2 regions of the Flintibacter sp. SJQ-8 genome follow, and region 1 is predicted to be linked to the other one. Evidence: riboswitches for the same ligand, from Rfam matches in the RefSeq annotation. Region 1 holds a riboswitch; the other holds the start of a gene.
What was found. Region 1 has a riboswitch for thiamine pyrophosphate ahead of thiW (energy coupling factor transporter S component ThiW). Riboswitches for the same ligand answer to the same signal wherever they lie in the genome.
Positions count from the first base shown of each region.

Region 2: it holds a riboswitch for thiamine pyrophosphate, as region 1 does, so the genes downstream of both, thiM (hydroxyethylthiazole kinase) here and thiW (energy coupling factor transporter S component ThiW) in region 1, are expected to answer to the same signal.

Region 1 covers NZ_JBPJWR010000004.1:281,265-289,148, forward strand. The annotation lists gene ACSAMP_RS02285 (S-layer homology domain-containing protein) at 1-478, opposite strand, end outside; gene ACSAMP_RS02290 (hypothetical protein) at 583-1,446, opposite strand; gene gap (type I glyceraldehyde-3-phosphate dehydrogenase) at 1,629-2,639, opposite strand; gene ACSAMP_RS02300 (sensor histidine kinase) at 3,010-4,044, shown strand; gene thiW (energy coupling factor transporter S component ThiW) at 4,122-4,643, opposite strand; TPP riboswitch at 4,957-5,066, opposite strand; gene ftsH (ATP-dependent zinc metalloprotease FtsH) at 5,109-6,935, opposite strand; gene ACSAMP_RS02315 (QueT transporter family protein) at 7,186-7,734, opposite strand.
Region 2 covers NZ_JBPJWR010000009.1:218,429-226,312, reverse strand. The annotation lists gene ACSAMP_RS07305 (S-layer homology domain-containing protein) at 1-1,350, opposite strand, end outside; gene ACSAMP_RS07300 (FAD:protein FMN transferase) at 1,846-2,853, shown strand; gene cytX (putative hydroxymethylpyrimidine transporter CytX) at 2,912-4,078, opposite strand; gene thiD (bifunctional hydroxymethylpyrimidine kinase/phosphomethylpyrimidine kinase) at 4,075-4,872, opposite strand; gene ACSAMP_RS07285 (hypothetical protein) at 4,890-5,174, shown strand; gene thiE (thiamine phosphate synthase) at 5,217-5,855, opposite strand; gene thiM (hydroxyethylthiazole kinase) at 5,842-6,666, opposite strand; TPP riboswitch at 6,726-6,830, opposite strand; gene cdd (cytidine deaminase) at 6,927-7,322, shown strand; gene ACSAMP_RS07265 (DUF378 domain-containing protein) at 7,399-7,593, shown strand; gene ACSAMP_RS07260 (hypothetical protein) at 7,741-7,884, shown strand, end outside.

The sequences.
Region 1 (7,884 bases):
TTACCGGCTTATCGATCTGCAATTCCTGGGCGGCCTGGACCTTGTAGCAGTCAGATCTGTAAGGGTCGCCATTCTCGTCCTCGTCGAAATCATAGCACCCATAGTCAGACTCCGTAGATGCCCAGATGCTGTATACCGGGGTCAGTTCCATGGAGAGATGGTCTTTCTCCAGGTCACCCGGCACAAAGTGCATATCTGCGACCACATACAGGTAAATATACCCCGGCAGTACGTCAAACTTTGTGCCGCCAGACTCCGATGCCCGCATTTTCAGTTCATAAATAGTTTCCTCGTCCAGCTCCTGCGCAGCCTCTCTCACCGCCGCTTCCAGCACATCCACCTGGCAAGTCGTCGGAGCGTAATACATCGGATGGTCCTTCGGGACATCGGGCAAGCTGTCCGGGTAGGCGCAGGCGTACACATCGTTGGTCTTCTTCACCACCTGATAGGGATAGCCGGGTACGTCGCTGAGGATCACCGTGTATCCATGGGGGGCATCATCAGAGACCGACCTAGACGGATAGGGCTCGATCTCATAACAGCCGCCGTAAATATTCAGGCGGCCAACGCCGCTGGAAGAAATTACCCCCCGAAGTGTCCATCGTTCACCGTCGTCTCCGCGGTGCTGAGGTAATCATTCAAAAAGCCGTTTTCAGCGGTAAACGTGCCGCCGTTGACGGTCAGCTTGGACCAGTTGTAAAGCAGCCACCCGTTCTCCTTTGTAAAGATCCCGTCGTTGATGGTGGTGGTGCTTATCGTGACCCGGTTGTCCGTATTCTGCTCCAGACCGTTCCACAGGGTCCTTGCGTCAGAGCCGCTGGCGAAAAACTTGCCGCCGTTGATGGTCAGCGTGCCGCCATTGTTGTGTACGGCGGACGCGGCGTAGCCGGTGGCGGTATAGCTGCCGCCGGTGATGGTGGCAGAGCACCCGCCATTGATCTGGACCGCCGCCGCATCATTACGCTCCGGCGTCGTCACCGTCAGATCATTCAGCTGAACGTCCGTCCCGTGCTGGATCAGAACGCCCTTGTTCAGCGTGACGCCATCGATGGTAAAATGATCTGCATAGGGCCCGTTGACGGCCAGTGCCCAGGTGTCGTTGCTGTTGTCGTCTATGGTCATCGCGCCGTTTTTGATCGTGCCGTTGCTGCCGGTAAAGTGACAGGCATACCCGAAGTGATAGGTAAAGCCGTTTAAGTCCAGCGTTTTGTCGGTCAGATCAAGGAGGACCGCATCCTCGTCGCCCTGCTGCCGATAGTCCCGCAGCAGGGTGATGGTGCCGCCCTCTCCTGCGGCGGTGATCGCGGCCTTTAGGCTGGAATAGGTCTGGCCGCCCACCTGCGCCGCCGGGCCCTCTGCCTCTTCGCCCGCCGCAAGGGCAGTCGCCGGGAAGAGGCTGGTCAGCATGACAAGGCAGAGCAAAACGCTCAGTATCCGTTTTCTCATAACGTCATCCCTCTCTCTGTTTTGAATCCACACAAGAATTCAACTTTTTTCTATTGTACTATTCAAAACTGGAAAATTCAACTCTTTCCACCAGAATTCAGGTAACAGCTTCTGTGATTTTCTTTGAGAAAGCGCAAAAAAATTCCCGGTCAGAAACCTGACCGGGAATTTTGGATGCATTCTTACTTGTGGTCGACGGAGTACATGTGCTTGATGAGCTCCAGGACCTTGTTGGAATAGCCGATCTCGTTGTCGTACCAGGACACGACCTTGACGAAGGTGTCGGTCAGGGCGATGCCGGCGTCGGCGTCGAAGATGGAGGTGCGGGTGTCGCCCAGGAAGTCGCTGGAGACAACGGCCTCGTCGGTATAGCCCAGGATGCCCTTCAGCTCGCCCTCAGAGGCCTTCTTCATGGCGGCGCAGATCTCCTCGTACTTGGCAGGCTTCTCCAGGTTGACGGTCAGGTCGACCACGGACACGTCCAGGGTGGGGACACGCATGGACATACCGGTCAGCTTGCCGTTCAGGGAAGGAATGACCTTGCCCACGGCCTTGGCGGCGCCGGTGGAGGAGGGGATGATGTTGCCGGTGGCAGCGCGGCCGCCGCGCCAATCCTTCAGAGAGGGACCGTCAACGGTCTTCTGGGTGGCGGTGACGGAGTGAACGGTGGTCATCAGGCCGTCCTTGATGCCCCAGTTGTCGTTCAGGACCTTGGCGATGGGGGCCAGGCAGTTGGTGGTGCAGGAGGCGTTGGACACGAAGTTCATGTCGGTGGTGTACTTGTCCAGGTTCACGCCGCAGACGAACATGGGGGTGTCGTCCTTGGAGGGGGCGGACATGACGACCTTCTTGGCGCCGGCAGCCAGGTGGCCCTGAGCCTTCTCCTTGGTCAGGAACAGGCCGGTGGACTCCACCACATACTCAGCACCCAGCTTAGCCCAGGGCAGGTCGGCGGGGTTGCGCTCGGCGGAGACAGGGATCTCCTTGCCGTTGACGATGATGGCGTTCTCGGTGTGGCCGATCTCCGCCTCGCACTTGCCATGCATGGTATCATACTTCAGCATGTAAGCCAGGTAGTCGGCGGGGCACAGATCGTTGATGCCCACGATCTCGATCTCGGGGTGGTTCAGGCTGGCGCGGAACACCATGCGGCCGATGCGGCCAAAGCCATTGATGCCAACTTTAATGCTCATGTTGAATGACTCCTTTTTGATTCATATTCACGCTTTGGAATTTTGAATGCTTGTTGCTTGGAACTGTCCCTATTATACCCCCGTTGCAAGAATTTTGGTAGTGGTTTTTTTCCTATAAATCCAAAAGATTTTTTATTAAAATTAGCCATACCGTGGGTAAGCCCGGCCTTATACTAAAAAGGCGGCAGCTCCGGGGGCTTAAAAGCGGAGTAAACCGGCTGTTCGACAAAATTTACGGTTTTTCACTTTTGTTCTCGCCGGGTGTGGTAAACTTTGGTATAATCACTGTGAACGTAAACTGCACAAAGACGGCCCACCGACACAGGCAGCCAGAGAGAAATGAGCCGATCACAGGTTTGGAGGAGTCACCATGTCCGACGTGCAAGAGCTGCGCGAGAGCTTTTTGAACGCATTCCCGGCGGCGGCGCTGCTGCTGTGGCAGGACCGGATCGTGGCCGTCAACGGGGCGGTCCGGCGGCGGCTGCCTCAGCTGGAGCCGGGGGAGCCGATACCCCCGGAGCTGCTGGCCCTCTCCGGGGAGGGCGGCGGTCTGGTCACCCTGGGCGGCGCGGCCTGGCGGGTCCAGCTGACCGAGACGAAGTGGGGGCGGCTGGCCGTGCTGATCCCCGCGCCCCAACCGGCGCTGACCGACCCCCAGCTGGACGGGGCCCTGCGCCAGATGCGCACCTATCTGGCCCAGATGCAGCTGGCGGCGGCGGATATCCCCCCGGCCTCTCAGGGGATGTTCTGGAAGAGCTATTATCAGCTCTTCCGCCTGACGGACAACCTGGACCTGCTCCGCCAGCTGGGCCAGCCCGGGACGCGGGACTTTCACCCCGCGGCCATGGACCTGGCCGCCCTGTGCCGCAAGGTGGTGGACGGCTGCGCCGGTCTTTTGGGGGCGGAGGGCGTCGTCCTGACCTATCACAGCGCCCTGTCCTCCCTGCTCATCCCCGGGGACTCAGGGCTGCTGGAGCACGTGCTGCTGGAGCTGATCGCCAACGGAGCCCGGTGGACAGGCCGGGGGCCATTGACCCTGTCCCTGCGGCGGCTGGGCACCCGAGCCGTGGTCACCGTGGCCCCGGGGTCGGCCCCACCCCCCCAGCAGCTGGACGCTCTGCTGGGGCGTGAGAGCGACTATGGCGTCCCCCGCCCCGGCTCGGGGGCCGGATTGGGGATGCCCCTGGCCGGGATCATTGCCCGGCTCCACGGGGGCAGCCTGATGGTAAATTCCTCCGAAGCTGGCGTCCCGGCGGCGATTTTAGCCCTGCCCACCGGGCCTATGCCCACCCGGGTGACGGTGCGCACCCCGCGCTTGCAGCGGGACGGCGGCCTGTCCGTTCCCCTGGTGGCCCTGGCCGACGTGCTGCCCGCCCGGCACTTCGTCCCCGGCACAAAGCCTTAAAAAAACGATCAGATAAAACTGCGGCGCAGCCCTTTTACAGATGGGCTGCGCCGCAGTTTTCTTATAATGATCTTGTCTTACTGCTCCAGGGCCGCGCCCATGGTCTTCAAAGCGCCGGTGCGCTTCAGGGCGGCCACTAAGATACCGGCCAGAATAGAACCGGCCACAGTGGAGATGAGGAAGGGGATGATATAGGCATAGAAGGCCACAGCGGCGGCGCTGACGTTCATAAACAGCACAGCCACGGGATAGGCGGCCAGACCGCCGATGATGCCGGTGCCGAACACCTCGCCCACCAGCGTGGCGGCCAGGTTCTTGGTCTTCCAGAAGACCAGACCGCACAGCAGGGCCCCGCACATGCTGCCCGGGAAGGCCATCAGGCTGCCCACGCCCAGCAGGTTGCGGATGAGGCTGGCCCCAAAGGCCACACCCACCCCGTACCAAGGGCCCAGGAACACGGCGCACAGGATGTTGACCATGTGCTGCACCGGGGCGCACTTGCTGCCAAAGACGGGGAAGACGATGAACATGCTGCCCACCACGGCCAGGGCGCACAGCAGCCCGGCCACCGCCAGCTTTTTCACATTGGACTGATTCATGGTGTAAAACTCCTTTTTCAAACGGGGAAAAACCGCGCAAAAGGCCCGCAGCGTTTCCCTCTCTCTCGGCTTTTCGCCGGTGAACAGGGCCGAAAAAGCACGTGGCTTTTTCGGTTCGGTCGAGACTTGCTGGTCTCCTCTCACGCCGGAACACGGCTTCCCATCGCTGCGATCTGGCCCGGACCCAGGGCGCTCCCCCTCGGTCCGCTCCCGGCCCTGGGCCGGGACGCCTGGTTTTTTTCCACATCCCCCCTGAAAAAAGTGGATACACCGAAAACGGGGGCGGCCCCAAAGGACCGCCCCCGTCAAAGCTCTCTATGACCGGCAAACGTCCCTCCGGCGGCATGACCCGCATCAGGTGAAAGGGTCGGAGCGCACTTGCTCCCTCTCAGCCCGACAGCCCGGGCTCCCCTGCTTGCAGTGTTTATCATACGCCCCCGGTGGGGCTTTGTCAAGACGGGCCGATCACACTTTTCCGTCGGTACGGAGCATGTCCATGAACTCCTCCCCGGTGATGGTCTCCTTCTCATACAGGAAGTTGGCCAGCTTGTCCAGGCTGTCCCGGTTGTCCCGGAGGATGGTCATGGCCTTGTCATACTCCTTCTGGATGGTCTCGGTAACCAGGCGGTCCATGCGGGCCTGGGTCTCCGGGGAGCAGGCCAGAGAGGCGTCCCCGCCCAGGTATTGGTTGCTCATGGTCTCGAAGGCGGCAAAACCGAATTCCCGGCTCATGCCGAAGCGGGCGATCATGGAGCGCACCAATTTTGTCGCCTGTTCAATGTCGTTGGAGGCCCCGGTGGTGATGGAGCCGAAAACCAGCTCCTCCGCCGCCCGTCCGCCGGTGTAGGTGCAGACCTTGTTCAGCAGCTCCTCCTTGGACATGAGGAAGTGGTCCCCGTTGTCCACCTGGAGGGTATAGCCCAGGGCCCCGGAGGTGCGGGGGATGATGGTGATCTTCTGCACGGGGGCGGAGTGGGTCTGCATGGCGGCGACTAAGGCGTGGCCCGTCTCGTGATAGGCCACGATCTTCTTCTCCTGGTCAGACAGCACCCGGCTCTTCTTTTGGTACCCGGCGATGACCACCTCCACGCTCTCCTGAAGGTCCTCCTGGGTGGCAAAGCCACGCCCGTCCCGCACGGCCCGCAGGGCGGCCTCGTTGACGATGTTGGCCAGCTCCGCGCCGGACGCGCCGGAGGCCATTCTGGCGATAGGGGCAAAGTCCACCCCGTCGGCCAGACGGATCTTCTTGGCGTGGACCTTTAAGATGTCGATGCGGCCCTGTAAATCGGGCAGTTCAACAGGGATGCGCCGGTCAAAGCGGCCCGGGCGCAGCAGGGCGGGGTCCAGGGAGTCGGGCCGGTTGGTGGCCGCCAGGACCACCACGCCCTTGCTGCCGTCAAATCCGTCCATCTCGGTGAGCAGCTGGTTCAGGGTCTGCTCCCGCTCGTCGTTGCCGCCGGAGAACTGGCCGTCACGCTTTTTGCCGATGGTATCGATCTCGTCGATGAAAATGATGCAGGGGGCCTTCTCGTTGGCCTGCTTGAACAGGTCCCGGACCTTGGCCGCCCCCCGGCCCACGAACATCTCTACAAATTCCGACCCGGCGATGGAGAAGAAGGGGACGTTTGCCTCACCGGCCACGGCCTTGGCCAGCAGTGTTTTGCCGGTGCCCGGAGGGCCCACCAGTAGGGCGCCCTTGGGCAGCTTGGCTCCAATTTCCCGGTATTTCTCCGGGTCGTGGAGGAAGTCCACGATCTCCCCCAGCAGCTCCTTGGCCTCGTCCTCCCCGGCCACGTCGGCAAAGCGGATGCCGGTGGAGGAGGGCACATATACTTTCGCCCCGGAGCCGCCGCCCATGCCGAACATCATGCCGTCTTTGCCGCCCACGGCCTTCTGCATCCGGCGGTTGATAAAGTAGCCGATGAGCATAAAGGGCACCAGGGGCAGCACCCAGTTCACCAGCAGGCTGGTCATGGCGGAGGGCTGGGTGTCGATCTGCTGGAACTTGGCCCCGGAGTCGTAAAGGCGCTGGGTGCGCCCGGCGTCCTCGGTGGCCACGGTCTCATAGATCTTGCCGTCCTTGTCGGTGAACAGGATCTGGTCATCCCGGATCTCCACCTGGTCGATCTGCTTCTCGTCCGTCATGGACATGAACACGTCATAGGTCACGTTTTCAATGCGGCTCTTGTTCATAGAGGGGAACAGCGTCGCGTTGAGCAGCAGCAGAATGGCCAGGGTGAGCAGATAGTAGTATACCAGGGGTTTTTTCGATGGCTTTTTGATCTCTTGCATCTTGAAGATCATCCTCTCTGGGTGTGTCGTTCATTTCTTTTGGTTTCCCGCTCCCCTGGGGGGAGCGAAAACCTGTGGATACGCGATCAGAAAATCGTTAACCGGTTAATGGATATAGTAGCAAAAGACCGGGACAAAATCCCGGTGTAAGTGTAAACAATTTATGACCAAACTATGAACGTGACCCAGAAAGAAAAGGGGGGCGGCCAGACTCCACTTGTCCGGCCGCCCCCTCGCCCGGCAGCAGCGGTCAGCCCTGACCGCTCACGCGGGTCTTTAACCCCAGCCGGTCCAGTTTGTCGGCGGGGATCATCTCCCGGAAAAAGCTCACCCGGGGCAGCACGCCCAGCAGCAGCTGGCCCAGCACGGCGCTGGCGATCAGCTCGCCCAGGCCCACGGTGAAGGCGTTAAAGGCATAGGCCGTCCAAAAGGCCCCACCGGTGCCCCCCTCGGCAAAGGCGATCACCGCCCCCACGATGACGGCGTTGCACACCACCGGGGGCAGGGGAGCCAGCCAGCGATTGCGCAGGCTCTGGGTCCACAGGCAGGCGATGAGGGTGGCGGCGGAACCGGCCACCACGTCCAGCAGGCCATAGGGGGAGAGCAGGTTGGCGATGAGGCAGCCCACGAACAGCCCCGGCGTGGCGGCGGGGAACAGGAAGGGCAGCACGGTCAGCGCCTCGGCAAAGCGGATCTGCACCCCGCCATACTGGGGGATGGGCAAGGCCATGGTGAGCACAGCATACACCGCGGCCAGCATGGCCGCCAGGGTGAGATCGCGAACAGAGAATTTAGACATAAAAAAACCTCCATTTTCTTCTTTAGAGAACGGCGAGACTGAAATTTTTTCGGTCCCCCGAACGAACACAGCTTTTCCTCCCCCCGTGGCCGGGCGTTCCACGCATTTGGGGCAGCGGGCTGTGCTTGGACGAGATGTGGAAACTCGTCA
Region 2 (7,884 bases), on a different contig from region 1:
GTCGCTGCCCTCGGGGGTCCCGCTGTCCGTGTCAGGCACGATGTTCACCACGGCCTGCTCCACATAGCCGGTGGAGGGATCGGCGGAGTGGTCCAGCTTCTTCCAGTCCGCCTCCTCAGGCTCCTGGCCCTTGGGCAGACGGACGCCGTACACATCCACGGCGCTGTTCTTGTTCACGCTGCCCGCGCCGGTGGCCCCGGACACGCCGTCATAGCCCTTCTGGTCCACGATGGCGGCCTCGAAGGTGCCGTCCAGCTTCACCCACAGTTGATAGCCGTCGCCCTGGCCGTCGTTGGCCTCCAGATAGGGATTCCCGTCGGTATCCACCACCAGCTTGAACTCCAGCTTTTCATAGCCCTTGGCGGTGACCGAGATCACGTTGCCGCTCTTCAGCACGGGCACAGTGGGGTCGCTGCTGAAGTCTTTCTTGGCGAAGACGATCTGCTCCTCGTCTTCTAACAGCCGATAGCTGCCGCCGGAGGAGGGATCATAAGTCTTCTTCTCCCACACGGTGTCGTTCACGCGGATCTCCGTGATGGCGGCCACATAGCCGGGGTGATCTTTCACGGTGACCAGCCAATCCTGGTCAAAAAAATCTGTGCTGAGGGACAGATCGTTCACGGTGACTACACCGGGAACGGGGACCGCCTTGGCGGCAAAGGCGGCGCGCACGGTCACGGCCTCGCCGGGCATGGTAAAGGTATATTCGCCGTCCGCCACCTGGTCTGTCACGTCAACGCCGCCCACGGTCAGCGTCTCCAGCGCATAGTCCTCGTCAGGGGTCACGGTCACGGTGACCTCAATCCCCTGGGCGGCCTTCTCGTAATTGGCGGAGACGGTGCCGTGCTCGGCCTGCTCCACGGTGATGGGGTAGGTCTCCGCAGGCTTGAGTTCTTCGGTCCCGCCGCTGGAACTGTTGGCCTTGATCTCGGCGGTATAGCTGCTTCCCTTTTTGCTTACTTCCACCGTCAGGTCATTGTAGCCGTCGGCAGAAATCACAATAGTGGCAGGAAACGAACTATTATAAGTTATTTTCAAGGCCTGATAGCTGCCAAAAGCCCCTGTTGCATTGCCGATACACCACTTTGTTCCGCTTTCAAAATAGCCAAACGAATCAACACGGGTATACACCACATCGTTGACAGTGACCTGATTGATTTTTCCCATCCAATCGCTGGTGTTGCCACCAAAGCCCAAGTCTAAAATACCGTCGAACGAACTGTATGCACAGTTCTCTACTGTGGTCGGCAGTGTCTGGTCTGCCGCCAGGGCTGGGCTGATGATGGCCATGGATAGGCACAGGGCCGCTGCCAGCAGGAGCGACGTGGCTTTTCGGAACAGTTTTCTCATAGATTTCCTCCTTTGGTCCTCGCGGCAGCCTGGGCCGCCGGGCGTTCGGGCCCCTCTCCGGTGGGTCCGTCTGGCGGGAGCCGATCCCGACAGAAAACAGGTTGCAATTTTCCGCCTCCCCATGCTATACTGTTGGGCGGCCCGCTTTCGGGCCACGCCGCTGGGGCGCGGCTGTTTTTTTGACGCAGCAGTTAGCAGTGTCTAACTTCTCTTCAAAAAACAGGCAAGTCAGCAACGGTTATAGGGTTAGTTATCGCTAACTTGCGTGTGCTATGTTACCAAAAAGCAATTTTCTTGTCAACGCCTCCGGGCCATCTTTCCGCAAAAAATGTTCTGTAAATTCTTTGATGTTGCAAATTTACACCAGTTCTGTCATTCCGAGGAGCGCAGCGACGTGGGAATCCGTTTTCCCAAAGACGCAGATACGGATTGCCGCGTCGGCCCGCTGGGCCTCCTCGCAATGACAGTGACAAACTTTCCAAAAGGAGCATTTCCATGAAAAAATGTCTCATTTTCTGTCTGCTGGCTCTGTCCCTGCTGCCCGGCTGCGCCGCCGCGCCAAAGGCGCAGACGGCCTCGTTTTTGGCCATGGACACCGCCATGGACCTGACCATCTATGGGGACACCGACCTGCCCGGCCAGGTGCAGGGGCTGATCGATGACTTGGAGGGCCAGCTGTCCGTCACCGACCCGGACAGCCAGATCTACGCCGTGAACGCCCGGGGCTCCGGCACCCTGACGGGCCGGGCGGACACGCTGATGGGCCAGGCCCTGGACCTGTGCCGCCGCACCGGCGGGGCCCTGGACCTGTCCATCTATCCCGTGGTCCGGGCCTGGGGCTTTACCACCGGGGACTATCAGGTGCCCAGTGACGATGACCTGGCGACCCTCACGGCTCTGGTGGACTACACCCGCATCGACTATGACCCGGCCAGCGGCGCTGTCTCTCTGCCCGAGGGGATGGAGATCGACCTGGGCAGCGTGGCCAAGGGCTATGCCGGGCGGGAGGCCGCCCAGCTGCTACGCCAGGCGGGGGTCTCCTCCGCCCTGCTGAATCTGGGGGGCAACATCCAGACAGTGGGCAGCCGCCCCGACGGGGACCCCTGGCAGATCGGCGTGAAGGACCCGTCCACCGGCCAGCCCATGATGGTCCTGTCCATCCGGGACCAGGCGGTGGTCACCTCCGGGGGCTATGAGCGCTATTTCCAGCAGGACGGGCGGACCTATTGGCACATCATGGACCCGGCCACCGGACGCCCGGCGGAGAGCGGCCTGCGCTCGGTCACCATCGTGGGGGACGACGGCCTGGTGTGCGACGGGCTGTCCACCGCCCTGTTCGTCATGGGCCTGGAGCGGGCCGCTCAGTTCTGGGCGGGCAGCGACGATTTCGAGGCCATCTTCGTCACCGACGACGGCTCCGTCTACCTCACCCAGGGGCTGACGGACCGGTTTGCCCTCACCCAGGACCACGCCGACACGCCGGTGCAGGTCATCCAGAGATAAGGCATCCCCCGCCGATTTTTTTAGGATCGACGGGGGACGTTCTTATATGCAGACGAGATCAGCCCTGCTGTTTGGGCAGCACCTTGTCCGCCAGCAGGCACAGGACCACGGTGAGCACCATGTCGGGCAGGGTGTAGCCCACGGGGGTGTCCACCCCCATCAGCCAGCGATAGGCGGCAAAGCCGATGAGCCAGATAATCAAATTCCGGCCATCGGCCAGCACGTCGAACCGGTCCCGGCGCAGAATAAAGTGGTCAGCGATCTGCACGGCGATCATGGGGGCAAACACCGAGCCGATGAGATACAAGAACCCGGTGATGTCGTCCATGGGGAACAGGATGGCCCCCGCCACGCCCACGATGGTCACAACGATGGCCGTCTTCTTCCCGTCCAGCTTGTGGGACAGGGACTCGGCGGAGATACCGGCGGACCAGGCGTCCAAAAACGTGGTGGTCACGGTGGAGAAGACCAGGATGACCAGGGCGGCCACGCCCAGGCCCGCCTTCACCATAATGACAGCGATGTCATACTCCCCGGTGAACATGGCGGCCCCCATGCCGATGACATACATCCAGCAGGACACCAGGCCATAGACGATGACGCTGACCCAGGTGGCCTGGGTGGGCTTTTGGGCCTGGCTGGTGTAGTCGCTGATGAGGGGCAGCCAGCTCAGGGGCATGGCCACCGCCAGCTCCACCGCCGCGCCGAAGGACATGGCCTCCCCGGCGGCGGTGACAGCGTTGCCGGAGAAGAAGATGACCTTGCACAACACCAAGGTCAGCAAAAACAGGGCCGCCATGGTCAGCTTGTTGATCCAGCCCAGGTCGGTGACGCCCACGGCGATCCACAGGACGATGAGGGCCCCGATGACCAGGCACCACACCCAGTGGCCCACCGCGAAGATGCCGCCGATGGCCAGGGCCCCGTCATAGATCATGATGGCCGTCCAGCCCACCAATTGCAGCACGTTCAGCAGGGCAAACAGCAGGCCGCCCCGCTGGCCAAAGCTCATTTTCACCGTCTCCATGGCGGTGCGGCCCGTGCGTCCGCCGATCAGGCCCGCCAGCAGCATCATGGCGCAGCCAATGATGTGGCCCAGGAGGATGGCCGCCAGACCCTGGCTCAGGCCAAGGGAGGCGAAAGAAGTGCCCGTCAAGATCTCGGCCAGGGAGACGCCCGCGCCGAACCAGATCAGGCCGTTTTGCAGGGTAGAGGTCTTTTTCATCGGACAAACTCCCCCTTCAGATCAAACATGTGGTCCATGGGGCCGGAGCCTTTTCCCAGATCCAGCATGGCGGCCAGGGCGCCTGAGATGTAATCTTTCGCCCGCTGGACGGACCGGTCCAGATCATAGCCCTTGGCCAGGTTCGCGGCGATGGCGCTGGACAGGGTGCAGCCGGTGCCGTGGGTGTTGCTGTTCTGGATGCGGCGGCCCCGGAACCAGACACCGGCACCATTCCGCCACAGCAGGTCGTCGGCGTCGCTGATCTGGTGGCCGCCCTTGCACAGCACGGCGCAGCCGTATTGCTCGCTGATGGCCCGGGCGGCCCGCTCCATCCCGGCGGGGTCAGAGATGGTCATGCCGGACAGGACCTCCGCCTCGGGGATGTTGGGGGTGAGCAGAGTGGCCAGGGGGAGGAGCTTCTCCTTCAGGGCGTCCACCGCCTCCTCCGAGATGAGCCGGGCCCCGCTGGTGGCCACCATCACCGGGTCCACCACGATGTTCCGGGCCTTATACTGGCGCAGCTTGTCCGCGATGACGGCGATGAGGGCGGTGGAGGACACCATGCCCGTCTTCACCGCGTCGGGGAAGATGTCCGTGAAGACGCAGTCCAGCTGGTTGGCCAGAAATTCGGGGGTGGATTCGAGAATGCCATAGACGCCGGTGGTGTTCTGGGCGGTGAGAGCCGTGATGGCGCTGGTGGCGTAAACGCCGTTGGCCGTCATGGTCTTGATATCCGCTTGAATTCCGGCGCCTCCGCTGGAGTCGCTTCCAGCGATCGTCAATGCTGTTTTCATGTGAGGTTTCTCCTTTCTTGCTTAAAAACACATTGAAGTTTTATTACGCGGCGGCAGGTGGTGCCCCCAAGCCGTCGCAAGAATATCAAAAAAATGGCTCCGCCATTTTTTTGAGTGGGGTTAAGCACCCTGTGCGCGCACTCGCTGCGCTCGCACACTTACAGGGCGAGAAGTGTTTTTCGCCACGTACACGCCGCGGCGAAAAACGGATCTTATTTTATTTCACGCCTGCGGGCGTGAAACTCCTTGCAGGAGGGCTTTTGGCCGCCCGGGGCGGCCTGTCATTGCGAGGAACGAAGTGACGTGGCAATCCGTCTCCCCGCGCAACTCATCACTCCTACTTCCTAACTCCTAACTTCCTCCGCCAGCTTGCGCATATGCTGCGCGGCGGCTTGAATGTCGGGCTGCCCGAAGAGGGCGGAGACCACGGCGGCTCCGGCGATGCCGGTGCCCTTGAGCTGGAGGATATTGCCCTCGCTGATGCCGCCGATGGCCACCACGGGGATCTTTACAGCGGCGCAGATGTCCCGCAGGGTATCATAAGACAGGGTGGACACGTTGCTCTTAGTCCCCGTGTGGAACACGGCCCCGGCCCCCAGATAGTCCGCCCCGGCAGCCTGGGCCCGCAGGGCCTCCTCCGGGGAATGGGCGGACACGCCCAGAATTTTGCCTGGCCCCAGCTTCTGCCGGACCAGCCCGGCCTCCATGTCCTCCTGGCCCACGTGGACCCCGTCGGCCCCGATGTCCAGGGCCAGGTCCACGTTGTCGTTGATAAGGAAGGGGACCCCATACCGGCGGCACAGGGCCTGGATCTCCAGGGCCTCCCGGCGGAAATGGGGCAGGTCCAGCTGCTTCTCCCGCAGCTGGACCATGGTTGCCCCGCCCAGCAGGGCCTGCTCCACCTGCTGGGCCAGGGTCTGGCCCTTCAGCCAGGCCCGGTCCGTCACAGCGTAGAGCAATAAAGAATCTCTATCGAAGTTCATAGCGCGCTCCTTTGCTTAGCGTCTCGCCGTCCAGGTGACAGACGGCGTCGATGATGCGATTGCGATAGGTGGCGTTCCCGTCATAGGGGGCCATGTGCCCCCAGGCGATCTCCCCCGCCAGGCCCATGGCGCACACGGCGGCGGCCAGGGCGCTGACAGACCGGTCCGGGGCGGCGGCCAGAAAGGCGGCGCACAGGGCGGACAGCTGACAGCCCGTCCCCGTCACCCGGCTCATCTCCGGGCGGCCATTGTGGATGACAAAGCAGCTCTCCCCGTCGCTCACCAGGTCCGTCTCCCCGGTGACGGCCACCAGACAGCCCAGCTGCCGGGCGGCTTTTTTGACGAAGGCGATCTGGTGGGACAGGCCGCTCTCCCCCTGCCGGTCCTGGCCGTCTGCGTCCACCCCCCGGTGGGTGTGGGCCCCGGACAGTATGGCCCGCAGCTCTGACGCGTTGCACCGCAGGGCTGTTACGGGCAGGCGCTGGAGCAGCATCCGGGCGGTGTCGGTGCGCATGGGGCTGGCCCCCGCGCCCACCGGGTCCAGCAGGATGGGGCGGCCCAGCCGGGCAGCCGTCTCCCCCGAGGCGACCATGGCGGGCACCCGGCGGCGGCTGAGGGTGCCCAGATTCAGCACCAGGCCAGCGGACAGGGCGGTGATATAGGCGCTCTCCTCCGGGTCGTCGGCCATGATGGGGCTGGCCCCGCAGGCCAGCAGGACATTGGCCACGTCGTTGGCCGTGACATAGTTGGAAATGGCGTGGATCACCGGGGCCTGCTGCCGGACCCGGGACAGATAGTCGCCCAAATTCAAGTGTGTTCCCTCCAAAAGAAAAAACCGCGGCGCGTCTGACAGAAAAGACGGCCTGCGGCACAGGTAAACGCATCTCTCCCTACGTTGGCATTACCCAAATCAGGTCACAGGTCGAAGCGCACAGCTTCCTCTCAGCCCGTTTGCGAGCTCCCTTGTTTTCTCACGGACGCTATTATAATCCCAACAAAAGAAGATTGCAAGTTTTTCTCCCGTGGGGTATGCTTAAAACAGAGATCAAAATTTAAAGGAGGCTGACCCCTATGACCGACCAGGAACTGGTGGACCGGGCCATCAAAATGCAGGAATTTTCCTATGTGCCATACTCCCGCTTCCCCGTGGGCGCCGCCCTGCTGTGCGACGACGGCACGGTGTTCACCGGCTGCAACGTGGAAAACGCCGCCTTTGGCTCCACCATATGCGCCGAGCGCACGGCGCTGCTGAAGGCGGTGAGCGAGGGACGGCGCACCGGCTGGATGACTCTTGCCATCGCCGGGCGGGGCAGCGACTTCTGCTGGCCCTGCGGGGCCTGCCGTCAGATGCTGTATGAGTTTGCCCCGGGGCTGCGGGTGCTGGCCGCCCGGGGGGACGGGGCGTTCGAGACGGCCACTCTGGACCAGCTCATGCCCCACGGCTTCGGCCCCCTGTCTCTGAAGTAAAAATCACGCATAGCCTTCCGCCTTTCTGGACAAGCTATCCCCAATGGCTCTTGAAAAGGAGGGATCGAGCGTGGTAATGGACAAGATCGCCCTGACGCTGCTGGTCATCGGCGGCATCAACTGGGGCTGTGTGGGGCTGTTTCAGTTTGACCTGGTGGCCTTCGCCTGCGGCGGCTCCGCCAGTCTCATCAGCCGGATCGTCTATACCCTGGTGGGCCTGTCCGCCGTGTGGTGCGTCTCCCTGCTGTTTCGCCTGGGGGACGGCAAATAAATTTTTCTTATCCAGCCAAAGGCCGGGCGCAGCTGCGTCCGGCAATTTTTTTGCACATTTTTTCCCGTTTGGTGGACGAAACCGTGCAACTCCCCGCCCCGTGGCGGCCAGGGGTAGAAGAAAAGTTTGGACGGAGGGATACATAGAATGGAGCTGTGGACCATGGTCCTCACCGGCGGGGTGGGGGCGGCGGCCATCAAGCTGCTGGATCACGTGATCCAGTGGGGGCTGAAGCGCTGGGAGGGGCGTCGGGCGGGCGCGGCCCGGGTGGAGACGGAGCAGGAGAAAAAG